DNA from 2 places in the Dactylosporangium sp. CA-139114 genome. Region 1 is predicted to be linked to the other one. Evidence: riboswitches for the same ligand, from Rfam matches in the RefSeq annotation. Region 1 holds a riboswitch; the other holds the start of a gene.
The links. Region 1 has a riboswitch for thiamine pyrophosphate ahead of thiS (sulfur carrier protein ThiS). Riboswitches for the same ligand answer to the same signal wherever they lie in the genome.
Positions count from the first base shown of each region.

Region 2: it holds a riboswitch for thiamine pyrophosphate, as region 1 does, so the genes downstream of both, ACQP2P_RS39765 (ECF transporter S component) here and thiS (sulfur carrier protein ThiS) in region 1, are expected to answer to the same signal.

Region 1 covers NZ_CP192080.1:8,430,622-8,437,634, forward strand. Annotated here, with positions in the region: gene ACQP2P_RS37715 (alkaline phosphatase family protein) at 1-1,124, opposite strand, end outside; gene ACQP2P_RS37720 (class I SAM-dependent methyltransferase) at 1,121-1,837, opposite strand; gene thiC (phosphomethylpyrimidine synthase ThiC) at 1,848-3,356, opposite strand; gene thiD (bifunctional hydroxymethylpyrimidine kinase/phosphomethylpyrimidine kinase) at 3,429-4,217, opposite strand; gene ACQP2P_RS37735 (thiamine phosphate synthase) at 4,214-4,729, opposite strand; gene ACQP2P_RS37740 (thiazole synthase) at 4,723-5,487, opposite strand; gene thiS (sulfur carrier protein ThiS) at 5,480-5,683, opposite strand; TPP riboswitch at 5,683-5,793, opposite strand; gene thiO (glycine oxidase ThiO) at 5,819-6,862, opposite strand; gene thiE (thiamine phosphate synthase) at 6,859-7,013, opposite strand, start outside.
Region 2 covers NZ_CP192080.1:8,865,762-8,872,774, reverse strand. Annotated here, with positions in the region: gene ACQP2P_RS39770 (ABC transporter ATP-binding protein) at 1-794, opposite strand, end outside; gene ACQP2P_RS39765 (ECF transporter S component) at 798-1,367, opposite strand; TPP riboswitch at 1,446-1,560, opposite strand; gene ACQP2P_RS39760 (alpha/beta fold hydrolase) at 1,613-2,437, shown strand; gene ACQP2P_RS39755 (acyl-CoA dehydrogenase family protein) at 2,476-4,380, shown strand; gene ACQP2P_RS39750 (hypothetical protein) at 4,445-5,041, opposite strand; gene ACQP2P_RS39745 (hypothetical protein) at 5,069-5,842, opposite strand; gene ACQP2P_RS39740 (ArsR/SmtB family transcription factor) at 5,826-6,077, opposite strand; gene ACQP2P_RS39735 (metal ABC transporter permease) at 6,160-7,013, opposite strand, start outside.

The DNA of each region.
Region 1 (7,013 bases):
ATCTCCGCGGTCGTGTTCGCGCCGTGGAAGGCCACCATCTCCGCCAGCCGGGCCGGCTCGTGGGCGCTGGCCATCACGACCCAGCGCTCGCGGCATACCACCACCACGTCGCCGATGCGCTGCAGGTGGGACTCGGGCACGGGGCCGAACCAGCCCGACGCCACCGCCTCGTCGCGCTCGGCCACCCACGCGCGGTCGCCCAGCACCTCGCGCCACGCGCTCAGGACGTCCGCCCGGGCGCCCGGCAGCGTGTGCAGGTACCGTACCCGCGCCTCGCCGGCCACGTGGGCCAGGCCCGCGCTCAGGCGCTCGTCGCGGTCGAGGTCGATGCGGCGGTCGGCCGGGATGTCGAGCTGGCCGTGGTCGGCGGTCACGATCAGGGCCGTGTCCGGGGGCATGCCGTCCACCAGGCGGGTGACGAGGCGGTCGGCGTCGGCGGCCGCGCGGTGCCAGTCGGGCGAGGCGATGCCCGAGTCGTGGCCGGCCTTGTCGACGTCGTTGAGGTAGCCGTACACGAGCCTGGAGCCGGCCAGCGCGGACAGCATCTCGTCGGCGATCGCGTCCGGGCGCACGCCGGGGCCGAGGCGCGCGCCGCGGTACGCCGACAGGGACAAGCCGGTGCCCTCGAACCTCGGGTCGGTCACGACGGTCGGGGCCAGGCCGGCCTCGCTCGCCCGGGTGAACGCGGTCGGCACCGGCTGCCAGGTGGCCGGGTCGGGCTCGTCCGTCCAGTGCAGATGGTTGACGACCTGGTCGGTGCCGGGGCGGTGCAGGTTGAACCCGACGATGCCGTGGCGGCCGGGTGCGGTGCCGGTGCCGAGGGTGACCAGGCTGACCGGGGTCGTCGACGGGAAGCCGGACGTGATGGGGCGGCCGAGGCCGAGGCGGCCCGCGGCGATGTCGGTCATCGTCGGCGCGTCGGGCGCGGCCAGGGGCAGCTGGTGCCAGCCCAGGCCGTCGAGGAGGACGACCGCGATCCGCCGCACCCCGTCCAGCGCCCCGGCGAGGCCCAGCGCGTCCGGCTCCCCCGGGACGCCGAGCGCGTGCAGGGCCGTTGGCATGACGTCGGCCAGGCTGTCGTGGCCGTAGCGCGGCTCGATGGGGTCGAGCGGGCCCGGGGTCATGTGCGGCGGGCGAGCAGGTGGAGCTGGGTCGCGATGTCGCGGTACGGCGGCGTCCCGGCCAGCGCCAGCTCGAACGCGGCGAGCGCCTCGGGCTCGCTCTCCGCGACGGTGCCGGGCACCAGGTCGGCGACGACGCGCACCCCGTGCACCTGCTCGACGGCCAGGCCGCACTCGTCCAGCAGCGCGGTGGCGCTCTGGGCGTCGTAGCGGCGGCGGAGCCGGTCGCGGGCGTCGCCCCGGCCGTCGGGGCTGGCCACGAGCAGCGAGGCAGCGGCGAGGTGGCCGCCGATCGCGCGGGCCAGCACCGCGGCGGCCCGGTTGGCGACCACGACGCTGGCCGCGCCGCCGGGGCGCAGGGTCCCGGCGAGCGCGGCGACGACCTTGTGCGGGTCGTCCACGACCTCGAGCAGGCTGTGGCAGAGCACCAGGTCCACGCTCTGCGGCCGGACCAGGTCGGCCAGGCCGTCGCCGTCGCCCTGCACGGCGGTGACCCGCTCCCCCACCCCGGCCTCGGCCGCGCGCCGGGTGAGCGCGGCGAGCGCGTCGGGGCTGGCGTCGACGACGGTGACGGTGTGACCGGCCTGCGCGAGCGGGACGGCGAAGCCACCGGTGCCGCCGCCGACGTCGAGGGCGTTCAGCGGCCGGGCGGCCCGGGCCAGCTCGTCACGCAGCACGCGCCAGACCACGGCGGTGCGGGGCGCAGAAGACTCCACCCAGACGACCTTAGTGGAGCAGCGGCAGGTACACCTGACCGCCCGCCTCGGCGAACTCGTCGGACTTCTGCCGCATGCCCAGCTCGGCGTACTCGCGCAGATCCTGGCTGATCTTCATGGAGCAGAACTTGGGCCCGCACATGGAGCAGAAGTGCGCGGTCTTGGCGGGCTCGGCCGGGAGGGTCTCGTCGTGGTACGCGCGGGCCGTGTCCGGGTCCAGCGCCAGGTTGAACTGGTCCTCCCAGCGGAACTCGAAGCGGGCCTTGGACAGCGCGTCGTCCCACGCCTGGGCGCCCGGGTGGCCCTTGGCGAGGTCGGCGGCGTGCGCGGCGATCTTGTAGGCGATGACCCCGGCCTTGACGTCGTCGCGGTCGGGCAGGCCCAGGTGCTCCTTGGGGGTGACGTAGCAGAGCATGGCGGTGCCGTACATCGCGATCATCGCCGCGCCGATGGCCGAGGTGATGTGGTCGTAGGCGGGCGCGATGTCGGTCGTCAGCGGGCCGAGCGTGTAGAAGGGCGCCTCGTGGCACCACTCCATCTGCAGGTCCACGTTCTCCTTGATCTTGTGCATGGGCACGTGGCCGGGGCCCTCGATCATGACCTGCACGTCGTGCGCCCACGCGATCTTCGTCAGCTCGCCCAGGGTCTTGAGCTCGGCGAGCTGGGCCTCGTCGTTGGCGTCGGCGATCGAGCCGGGGCGCAGGCCGTCGCCGAGGGAGAACGCGACGTCGTACCGCGCCAGGATCTCGCACAGCTCCGCGAAGTGCGTGTAGAGGAAGTTCTCCTCGTGATGGGCCAGGCACCAGGCGGCCATGATCGAGCCGCCGCGGGACACGATGCCGGTGACCCGCCGGACGGTCATGGGCACGTAGCGCAGCAGCACCCCGGCGTGCACGGTCATGTAGTCGACGCCCTGCTCGGCCTGCTCGATGACGGTGTCGCGGTACGCCTCCCAGGTCAGCCGGGTGGGATCGCCGCCGACCTTCTCGAGGGCCTGGTAGATGGGCACGGTACCGATGGGCACCGGGGAGTTGCGCACGATCGCCTCGCGGGTGGCGTGGATGTGCCGGCCCGTGGACAGGTCCATGACGGTGTCCGCGCCCCAGCGGGTGGCCCAGGCCAGCTTGGCGACCTCCTCCTCGACGCCGGAGGAGACGGCGCTGGTGCCGATGTTGGCGTTGACCTTCACGAGGAACCGGGAGCCGATGACCATCGGCTCGCTCTCGGGGTGGTTGACGTTGTTGGGCAGGATGGCCCGGCCGGCGGCGATCTCGGAGCGCACCAGCTCCGGCTCGACGCCCTCCCGGATCGCCGCGAACCGCATCTCGCGGGTGATCACGCCCTGGCGCGCGTAGTGCAGCTGCGTGCGCTCGACCGGGCCGCGCTCGGCGATCCACGCGGCGCGCAGCGGCGGGTCGCTGACCGGTCCGGACGTGTCGTACAGCCGGACGGGCGGGTTGTCGCCGGAGAGCTGCACCTCGGCGAAGGGCACTCCCTCGACGAAAACCTTACGTTTCATGACAAACCTCCCATAAAAGGGCATGGATGACCTGAGGAAGCGGCGACGTCGACGCCTGCAGAGCGGTGGTGCCTAGAAGGGGCCCCAGGCCAGCGGGCCGTGGCCGGCGCCCAGGGTCCAGGACGCCGAGCGGGTGAGGGCCGAGTGGACGTAGGACTTGGCGCGCGCGAGGGCGACCGGCAGCTCGTCGCCGGCCGCGAGCCGGGCGGCGGTCGCGGCGGCGAAGGTGCAGCCGGTGCCGTGGTTGTTGGTCGTGTCGATCCAGGGGGCGCTCAGCAGCGAGGTCTGGCCGTCGTACCAGACCGCGTCGACGGCCTCGGCACTCCCCCGCAGGTGGCCGCCCTTGACCACGACGCACCGGGGCCCGAAGGCGGCCAGGTCCCCGGCGGCCTTCGCGGCGTCGTCGGCGTCGAGCACCTCGCGGCCGAGCAGCACGGAGGCCTCGCGCAGGTTCGGCGTGACCACGGCGGCGTGCGGGAAGAGCAGGTCGAGGTACGCGCGCTCGGCGTCGGCGGTGAAGAGCCGGTCGCCGGAGGAGGCCACGAGCACCGGGTCGACCACCAGGTTCGGCAGCCGCGGGGCGAGCCGGGCCACGAGCGCGACGGTGTCCGGGGAGGCCAGCATGCCGGTCTTCACCCCGGCGACGGGCAGGTCGTCGAGGACGGCCTCGAGCTGGGCCTCGACGAACCCCGGGTCGACGGCGGAGATGGCCCGCACGCCCGCCGTGTTCTGCGCGGTGAGCGCGGTGATGACGCTGGTGCCGAAGACGTCGTGCGCGGCGAAGGTCTTGAGGTCGGCCTGGATTCCGGCGCCGCCCCCGGAGTCGGAGCCGGCGATGGTGAGCGCCACGGGCGGGTTCATGCGGCCAGCAGCTCCTTGACCAGGCGGGCCGGGTCCTCGGCGCGCATGACGGCACCCATCACGGCCACCCCGGCGGCGCCCTCGTCGAGGCAGTCGCGGACGCGGCCGGGGGTGTCGACGCCGCCGAGCGCGAAGACCGGCACGGGCGCGGCCATCGCCATGCGGCCCAGCGCGGCCAGGCCCAGCGGCGGGCCGTAGCCGGGCTTGCTGCGCGTGGCGAAGATCGGCGAGAGGGTCACGTAGTCGACGGGGTCGTCCCCGGCCGCGACCAGCTCCTCGAGCCCGTGGCACTTGCGCAGCGCCCCGTCCTCCTCCAGCAGCAGCCGGCCGCCGACCTGGTCGAGGAGGCTGCGCAGGGTGGCCGCGAGCTTGAGCCGGCGCCGCGGCGGGAGGTCGTGCTCGCGCAGGACCACCACCCGGGCCCCGCCGTCGACGGCGCCCGCGATCACCTCGTCGAGCGGGCGCCCGGTCTGCCGGCGGTCGGTGAAGACGATGAGGCCGGGCTCTACCACGGCATACCTCCGGTCGGGCTGGATGCGGTCGCGTGCAGGCGCCGGGGGATGCGCCCGGCCAGGTGGGCCAGCCGCCCGGCCCGCACCGCGAGGCGCATCGCCTCGGCCATGCGCGCCGGGTGCTCGGCCCGGGTGACGGCGGAGGCGAGCAGCACGCCGTCGCAGCCCAGCTCCATCGCGAGGGCCGCGTCGGAGGCGGTGCCGATCCCGGCGTCGAGGATGACCGGGACGGTGACGAGCCGCCGGATGAGCGCGATGTTGTGCGGGTTGCGGATGCCCAGGCCGGAGCCGATGGGGGCGCCGAGCGGCATGACGGCCGCGCAGCCCACGTCGGCGAGGCGCTGGGCGAGGACGGGGTCGTCGCTGGTGTACGGCAGGACGGTGAACCCGTCCCCGACGAGCCGCGCGGCCGCGTCGAGCAGCTCGACCCCGTCGGGCAGCAGGGTCTCCTCGTCGCCGATCATCTCGAGTTTCACCCAGGCGGTGCCGAAGGCCTCGCGGGCGAGGTGGGCGAGCTTGACCGCCTCGGTCGCCGTGTAGCAGCCGGCCGTGTTGGGCAGCACGCGCACCCCGCAGCGCTCGACGACGTCGAGCAGCGAGGGCGCGGCCGGGTCGAGCCGGCGCAGGGCGACGGTGACGAGCGCGGTCTCGCTGGCCCGGATGGCCGCCTCGAGGGCCGCGTGGCTGGTCGCCCCGCCGGTGCCCAGGATGAGCCGGGACGGCAGCTCCACGCCGTCCAGCACGAGGGCGTCAGCCACCCTGCACCGCCGTCAGCACCTCGACCTGGTCGCCCTCGGCCGGGCGGGTCTGCTCCCAGCGCGACCGGGGCACCACGTCACCGTTGAGGGCGACGGCGATCCCGCGCGGGTCCTCTCCGGCGAGCGCCTTCACCACGTCGGCGACGGTGATGCCCTCGTCGACGGTCGATGCGACGGCGTTGACCACAAGCTGCATGGAACTCACTCCTGCCTCCCTGCGCCGGCATGATCCGGATCAGGTTCTACGGTCGGGGGCTCACAGCCCCCCTCTCAGCCCGGTCGCACCGGACTCCCGTGGGGTACGCGTCCGACGATAACGCCGCCGGAGCCGTCAGGTAAAGCGCCCGGCCCCGAAGGCCCGCACGTCCACCCCGGTCGCGCCGAGCAGCGCCAGCTCGGCAACGGCCGCGGCGGTCGCCGGGGCCAGCAGCACCCCGTTGCGGTGGTGGCCGGTGGCGACGATCACCCCGGATTCGAGCCGGTCGATGACCGGGGCGTTGTCGGGCGTGCCCGGGCGCAGGCCGGCGAGGGTCTCGGCCAGGACGAGCTCGGCGACCCCGGGCAGGAGGTCGGCGGCCGGCTGGAGCAGGTCCAGCACGCCGCCGGCGGTGACCGTGGTGTCGGGCCCGCGCTCCTCCTCGGTGGCGCCGACGACCAGCTCGCCGTCGCGGCGCGGCACGAGGTACACGTCCCGGCCCCGGGCCACGCCCCGCACGACGTGGCGCAGCAGCGGCTCGGCGCCCCGCAGCCGCAGCAGCTGGCCCTTCACCGGGCGCACCGGCAGCCCGGTCAGCGCGGCCGAGGCGGCACCGGCCGCGACGATGATCACATCGTCCCGCAGCGTGGACGGGTCGGCGACGTCCCGCGCCTCGAACCGCACCGGCAGGGTGCGCAGGGCCCGCAGCAGGAGCCGGGGATCGACCTGGTGATCGCCGGGGGCGAGGGCACCGCCGCGGACCCGCGGGGCGAGCAGCGGCTCGCGCTCGCGCAGCTCGCGGCCGGTGAGCGGCTCGATCGCGGTGCCGGCGCGGCGGTAGAAGCCGATGAGGCGGTCGATCTCGGCCTGGTCGTCGGCGGTGAGCGCGACGAGGAGGGTGCCGTCGGTGCGGTACGAGATCGGCAGTGCGGTCCGGGCCTCGACCCGCGCGGCGAACGAGGGCCAGCGGCGCATCGACTCGAGCATCAGCGCCTGCAGATCCTCCTCGCCGAAGACGGCCTCGGCCGTGGGCGCGAGCATCCCGGCCGCGACCAGCCCGGCGCCCCGCCCCGGGTCGGCGTCGTACACCGTGATGTCGCCGGCCCCCCGCTCGACGAGCTCGAAGGCGACGCTGAGCCCGATGATCCCGCCGCCCACGATGCCGATGCTCATGCTCATGCCGAGAACTCCAAGGCCGCCGCGTACGGGTCCGCCGCGCCGCTGATCGCGCCCACCACGGCGACGGCGTGCGCCCCGGCCGCGAACAGCTCGCCGGCCCGGGCCGCGGTCACCCCGCCGATCGCCACCACCGGCACGGGCACCGCCTCGG
Region 2 (7,013 bases), 440 kb from region 1:
ACCGCGAGGGCCTGCCCCGCGCGCACCTCCTCGTCGACGATCGCGGCGGTGTGCGGCAGGGCCAGGCGCTCGGCGGTGAGCAGCGCCTCGCCCGGGGCGGTGGCGGCCGGGCGGACCGGCAGCGGGGCGCCGGGGCTCCAGACCGCGTCGGGGTCGTCGCCGATCACGATCGTCCGGTCGACCAGGGGGAGGGCCTCGTCGACCCGGTGCTCGACCAGCACCAGGGTCGCGTCGAGGTCCTGGATGACCTTGGCGATGGCGGTACGGACGAGCTGCGCCCCCTCCGGATCGAGGTTCGCGGTCGGCTCGTCGAGCAGCAGCAGCCCGGGCCGCAGCGCGATCACGCCGGCGATGGCCAGCCGCTGCTGCTCGCCGCCGGAGAGCGCGGCGGTGCTGCGGGAGCGGTCGTACGGGAAGCCGACGGCGCTCAGCGCGGCGTCGACCCGCGGCCAGATCCCGGCCCGGGGCACGCCGCGGTTCTCCAGGCCGAAGGCGACGTCGTCGCCGGCCCGGCTCATCACGAGCTGGGTCTGCGGGTCCTGGAACACGATCCCCGTCGTGTTGCGCTGCCGGCGCGCGTCGCGGCCGTCGACCAGGACCTCGCCCTCCTGCTCGCCGGAGTCCTCGGCGAGCAGGCCGGCGAGGGCGGCGAGCAGCGTGGACTTGCCGGCCCCGGAGGCGCCGAGCAGCAGGACCCGCTCGCCGTGCTCGATGCGCAGGTCGAGGTGGCGGACCGCCCAGGCCTTGCGCCCGGCGTGCCGCCACCCGAACCCGCGGAATTCGACGGTGCTCAACGCTTAGACGGCAACCCGCTCCCGGCCGGACGGGAAGCGGTCCAGCACGCCCGTGCGCGACAGCGCCCGCTGCAGGGCCCAGCTGCCGCCGCCGGCGACGATCGCGCCGCTGGCCACGACGAGCGCCGCGTAGGTCCACTTCTGGCCGGCCGTGAACGTGTCGCCGTAGTAGACGCTCAGGTCGAACAGCGCGGCGCCCACGCCGGAGAGGGCGCCCGCGACCAGGGCGTTGACGAGTTTGTACCCGCGGTAGCCGGTCGCGGCGAAGCCGAACTCGCCGCCGATGCCCTGCACCAGGCCGGACACCACGACCGTGAGCCCCCACGCCGAGCCGAACAGCGCGGAGACGATCGCGGCGACGAGCTCGGTGTAGAGGCCGGCGCCGGGCTTGCGGATGACCAGCGGCCCGAGGACCGCGGGGACGAGCCACACGCCGTAGATCACCGCGCGCCAGGGCAGCGCGAAGCTCTCCAGGGCGTTCCACAGGTTGTTCCAGGCGTAGAACACCCCGGCGAAGGCCACGGCGATGATGGACGCGACGACGATGTCGACGGTCCGCCAACGGGTCTGCATGGTTGAACCTCCCAGTTCGTGCGAACCAGAAGGAGACGCGACGTCACGCCGGCCCTTGGACGGGCCGACGTGACGGCTGGCGTGAGGTGACCGAGCTCCCTGCGCTGGCATTACCCAGATCAGGTTCGAGGGTCTGCGACGCCGTCGGACGGCCGTCGCACTCTCAGCGCTGTGCGCTCCCCTGTCGGATGTGCAGTTGTTTCCCGACGGTAACAGTGATCGCCGCCGACTCGTAGTCTCTGGTCATGAAAATCACGGCGCGATCGCTCACGTTCGACGTGTTCGACGGCGGCCCTCCCGGCGGGGACCCGGTGCTGCTGCTGCACGGCTTCCCGCAGCACAGCGGCGAGTGGGCGGCGGTCACCCCGCTGCTGCACGCCGCGGGCCTGCGCACCTACGCCCTCGACCAGCGGGGCACCTCGCCGGGCGCCCGTCCGGCGACGGTCGAGGCCTACCGGATCACCGAGTGCGCGCTGGACGTCGTGGCGGTCCTCGACGCGCTGGAGATTCCGGCGGTACACCTGGTGGGGCACGACTGGGGAGCGATCTGCGCCTGGCACGTGGCGCTGCGGCACACCGACCGGGTGCGCACGCTCACGGCGGTTTCGGTGCCGCACCCGCACGCGTCGGCCTACGCCTACGCGCACGACCCGGACCAGCGGGAGCGCTCGGCGTACATCAAGCTCTTCCGGCAGCCGGGCAAGGCCGAGGAGGTGCTGCTGGCCGACTCCGCCCGACGGCTGCGCGGGCTGTTCGCGCCGCTGGAGGACGTCGAGGGGTACGTGCGGCCGCTGCTCGAGCCGGGGGCGCTGACGGCGGCGCTGAACTGGTACCGGGCGATGGGCTCGCGCGACCTCGTCGGGCTGGGGCCCTCGACGGTGCCGACGACGTACGTGTGGAGCGACGGGGACGTGGCGATCGGCCCGGCGGCGGCGCGCGCCTGTGCCGAGCACGTCGCGGCCGACTACCGGTTCGTGCCGCTGGCCGGGGTCAGCCACTGGATCCCCGACGAGGCGCCCGCCGCCGTCGCGGCCGCGATCGTTGGCATAGCCGACGCTACCCGCGGGTAATAACCTGGATGTTCGGGAGCGTCTACCTGGGGGTGTCCATGGTTGCGACGTCGGTGCGCGCGGAACGGGAGGCGCGCAAGGTCATCGAGGAGAACCGCGAGACCGAATGGCGCAAGCCGAGCTTCGGCAAGGAGCTGTTCCTCGGCCGGCTGCGCCTGGATCTCATCGACCCACTGCCGGAGCTCGATCCGGCCGCCGAGGCGCGCGGCGCCGAGTTCCGCGCCAAGCTCGCCGCCTACCTGAGCGCGGAGGTGGACGGCCAGCAGATCGAGCGCGACGCCCACATCCCGGACGAGGTGCTGCGCTCGCTCGGGGAACTGGGCGCCTTCGGGATGAAGATCGACGAGCGGTACGGCGGGCTGGGCCTGACCAATCTCGACTACTGCCGCGCGCTCATGCTCGTCGGCTCGGTCAACCCGTCCATCGGCGCGCTGCTGTCGGCGCACCAGTCGATCGGCGTGCCGCAGCCGCTCAAGCTGGTCGGCAACGACGAGCAGAAGCAGCGCTTCCTGCCCCGCCTGGCCGCCGGGGAGGTGTCCGCGTTCCTGCTCACCGAGCCGGAGGTCGGTTCGTTCCCGGCCGGGCTGCGCACCGCCGCGGTGCCCACCGAGGACGGCGACTACCTGCTCAACGGCGTCAAGCTGTGGGCCACCAACGGCACCCTGGCCACCCTGTTCGTGGTCATGGCGCTGGTGCCCAGGAGCGAGGGGCACAAGGGCGGGATCACCGCGTTCGTGGTCGAGGGCGACGCGCCCGGCGTGACCATCGAGCGGCGCAACGCGTTCATGGGCCTGCGCGGGCTGGAGAACAGCGTCACCCGCTTCCACGACGTGCGCGTGCCCAAGGAGAACGTCATCGGCGGCGAGGGCCAGGGCCTGCGCATCGCGCTGAGCACGCTCAACACCGGCCGGCTGTCGCTGCCGGCGATGTGCGTCGGGGCCGGCAAGTGGTGCCTCGGCGTGGCCCGCGAGTGGGCCGCGGAGCGGGTGCAGATGGGCCGGCCGATCGGCACGTACGAGGCGATCGCCAAGAAGATCGCGTTCATCGCCGGCTCCACCTACGGGATGGAGGCCATGATCGAGGTCTCCTGCCGCCTCGCCGACGACAACCGCAACGACATCCGCATCGAGGCCGCGCTGGTCAAGCTGTACGCCTCGGAGCTGGCCTGGAAGGTCGCCGACGAGCTCGTGCAGATCCGGGGCGGCCGCGGCTACGAGACCGCCGACTCCCTCGCCGCGCGCGGCGAGCGGGCCATCCCGGTCGAGCAGATCCTGCGCGACCTGCGCATCAACCGGATCTTCGAGGGCTCGACGGAGATCATGCACCTGGCCATCGCCCGGGAGGCCGTCGACGCGCACCTCTCGGTCGCGGGCGACATCATCGACCCCGACGCGGGCCTGGGCCGCAAGGCGAAGGCGGCGGGGAAGGCCGGCGGCTTCTACGCCAGGTGGCTGCCGACCCTGGTCGCGGGCAAGGGCCAGTTGCCGGGCGGCTTCGCCGAGTTCGGCGCCCTGGCCCCGCACCTGCGCTACGTCGAGCGGGCCTCGCGCCGGCTGGCCCGCGAGACCTTCTACGCGATGGCGCGCTGGCAGGGCAAGCTCGAGCACAAGCAGGGCTTCCTCGGCCGCGTGGTCGACATCGGGGCCGAGCTGTTCGCGATGTCCGCCGCGTGCGTGAAGGCGCGCACGGAGCTCGCCGAGCGCCCCGAGGGCCTGGAGCTGGCGGACCTGTTCTGCCGGCAGGCCACGCTGCGGGCCGAGGCGCTGTTCGCCGAGCTGTGGACCAACGCCGACTCGGTGGAGGTCTCGGCGGCCAAGCGGGTGCTGGCCGGGCGGTACCTCTCGCTCGAGGAGGGCATCGTGCCGGCCACCACCGACGGTCCCAGCACCGCGGACTGGTCGCCGGGCCCCTCCACGGCCGAGGACGTGCGGCGGCGCTTCTGACGGTTCGACTCGCGGGGCCCCGGTCCGATCGCCGGGGCCCCTTTCCCTGCGCCCGGGCCGGCGTTCAGCGCAGGCCGAGGGAGCGCAGCTCGAGCTCGGCCAGGGCCTCCACCGTCTCCGGGTCGCCGCGGCGCCACCGGGCGGCCACCTCGGGGTCGACCTTGATCAGGCGCTTGAGCGGCTGCGTCGCCAGCGCGCGCAGGGCCAGCAGGTCCCGGCCCGCCGTCACCGTGCGCAGCCTCGCGGCCGACGCCGCCCGCCGCGCCCAGCGCACGCGCAGCGGCAGCCAGACGCCGACGACGAGCAGCACCGGCACCAGCACGACGACCACGGACAGGATCCAGGCCAGGTCGTTGACGATCTCCTGCTGCTCCTTGCCGGCGTTGGCCAGCGAGGTCGCGGCGTTCGCGGCGTTGCGGAACGGGGTCGCGATCGAGTCGCCGACGCCGGGCACCTTGTCGATCTTGTCGCCCGCCGAGCTGAGGTTCGAGGCCAGCCCGTTGCCGGCGCCCTCGAGCTTCTGGCCGGGCACGGCGAGCTTCTGGACGAGGTCGAACAGGCTCATCCCGAGCCGGATCCAGGCGTACACCCACACGACGACGAGCGCGTCGGTCAGGAACTGCCGCAAGGCGACGGGGGCGCGGTCGGCATAGAGCTTCATGGCTCCCAGCGTCGCCTACGCCGCGGGTTATTGCAGTGTCTGGTAGAGGGAATCCGGCGCCTGCTCGACCGTGGCGGAGTCCGGGCGCTCGATCTTGATCGTCCCGCTGCCGAAGTTCGCGAACTTCGCCGTGGTGCTCGACGCGGGCGCGGTGCCGAGCGGCGGGGTGTGCGTGACGAGCTGCGTGACGTAGCCGTTCGCGTCGACCGTGGCCTCGAACGGCACGCTCTTGAGCGCCTCGGTCGCGCCGGCGCCGGCCGCGACCGGGGTCTTGCTCTTGTCCAGGGTGCCGCTGAACGCGCCCGGCCCCGTCCGGGTCACGGTGACGATCTCGCCGGGGAGGGCGCCCAGGCCGGTCGGGCTGCCGGTGGCGTCGAGCCCGAGCTTGGACAGCGACTTGACCTTGGTGACGTCCAGATGCGCCCAGCGGTCGGTGGTGATCCCGGTGACCTGCAGGTACAGGTCGGGGCTGACCAGGACCGCCGAAATGTCGATCTTCCGGTCGGGGGTGAGCAGCTCGGCCTTGTAGGCGGTCGCCTGCTTGGCGGGGTCGGACGCGCCGTCGCCCTGCATCTGCCCGAGCGTGCCGAGGTCCGAGTCGATCGTGAACGACAGCGCGACGCTGTTCGTCTTCGCGACGGCCGCCTTGAACACGGACGCGGGATCGGTCGCCACGGGCGCGGCGCTGCTCGTGGCCGGGGCACCGGACGAGGACGAGGGTTTCGCGCCATCGGAACAGCCGGTCACGGCCAGCGCCGCCACCAGGACCGCCGCCGCGAGGCGCTCAGCCCTCGCGCGCATGGCTGACGGCGTCGGCGACGATGTGCGCGATGTGTTCATCGATCAGAGCGTAGGCGATCTCGCGACCGCGCCGGGAGCCGCGCACGACGCCGGCGCCGCGCAGGACGCGCAGGTGCTGCGACACGAGCGGCTGCGGGGCGCCGAGGGTCTCGACCAGCTCGTGGACGCAGCGCGGCCCGCCGGCGAGCTCGGTCACGATGCGGATGCGCAGCGGCGCGGAGAGGGCCTTGAGCAGTTCGCCGGCGGCCTCGAAGCCGTCGTTCGGGTGCTGATGCGGGTGCTGGTGCTGGTGCTGGTGCGGGTGCCGGTCCGGCGGCTCAGGCGACGGCACTGGGCTCGACCTCCTCCGCCTCGGCGGAGCTGCTGCGATGGCGGGCGCGGCGGGCCGCCCGCAGCGCGGAGACGGCGACGGTCACGGCGAAGAAGCCGGCGATGGCGAGCAGGACGACCGTGGCGCCCGGCCCGGTGTCGATCGCCGTGGACAGCCACACGCCCAGGCCCGACACGAGCAGGCCGATGCCGATCGCGGTCAGCATCGTGGCGCGGAAGCCGCGGGTGATCTGCTGGGCCGTCGCCACCGGGACGACCATGAGCGCGCTGACCAGCAGCAGGCCGACGGCGCGCATGGCCACCGTGACGGTGACGGCCGTGGTGATGGCGAGGATCAGGTTCAGGGTGCGCACCGGCAGGCCGGACACGCGGGCGTACTCCTCGTCGTGGCACACCGCGAACAGCCAGGGCCGCAGCAGGATCGCCACCGCCAGCACGGCGACGCCCAGGATCAGCATGACCGTCAGGTCCTGGCGGTTCGTGGTGAGGGGGCTGCCGAAGAGGTACGTCACCAGACTCCGGCTGCTCTGCTCGTCCGACAGGTTCACGAGGACCACGCCGCCGGAGATGCCGCCGTAGAACAGCATGGACAGGGCGATGTCGCCCGAGGTGCGGCCGCGCTCGCGGACCAGCTCGATGACCACGGCGCCGGCCGCGGCGGCCAGGACCGCCATGATCACGGGGGAGCGGTGCAGCAGCAGGCCGAGGCCGACGCCCGTGAGCGCGACGTGACCGAGGCCGTCGCCGATCAGGGAGAGGCGCCGCTGCACCAGGTAGGTGCCGATCGCGGGCGCGGACGCGCCGGTGATGAGCGCGCCGAGCAGGGCGCGGATCATGAAGT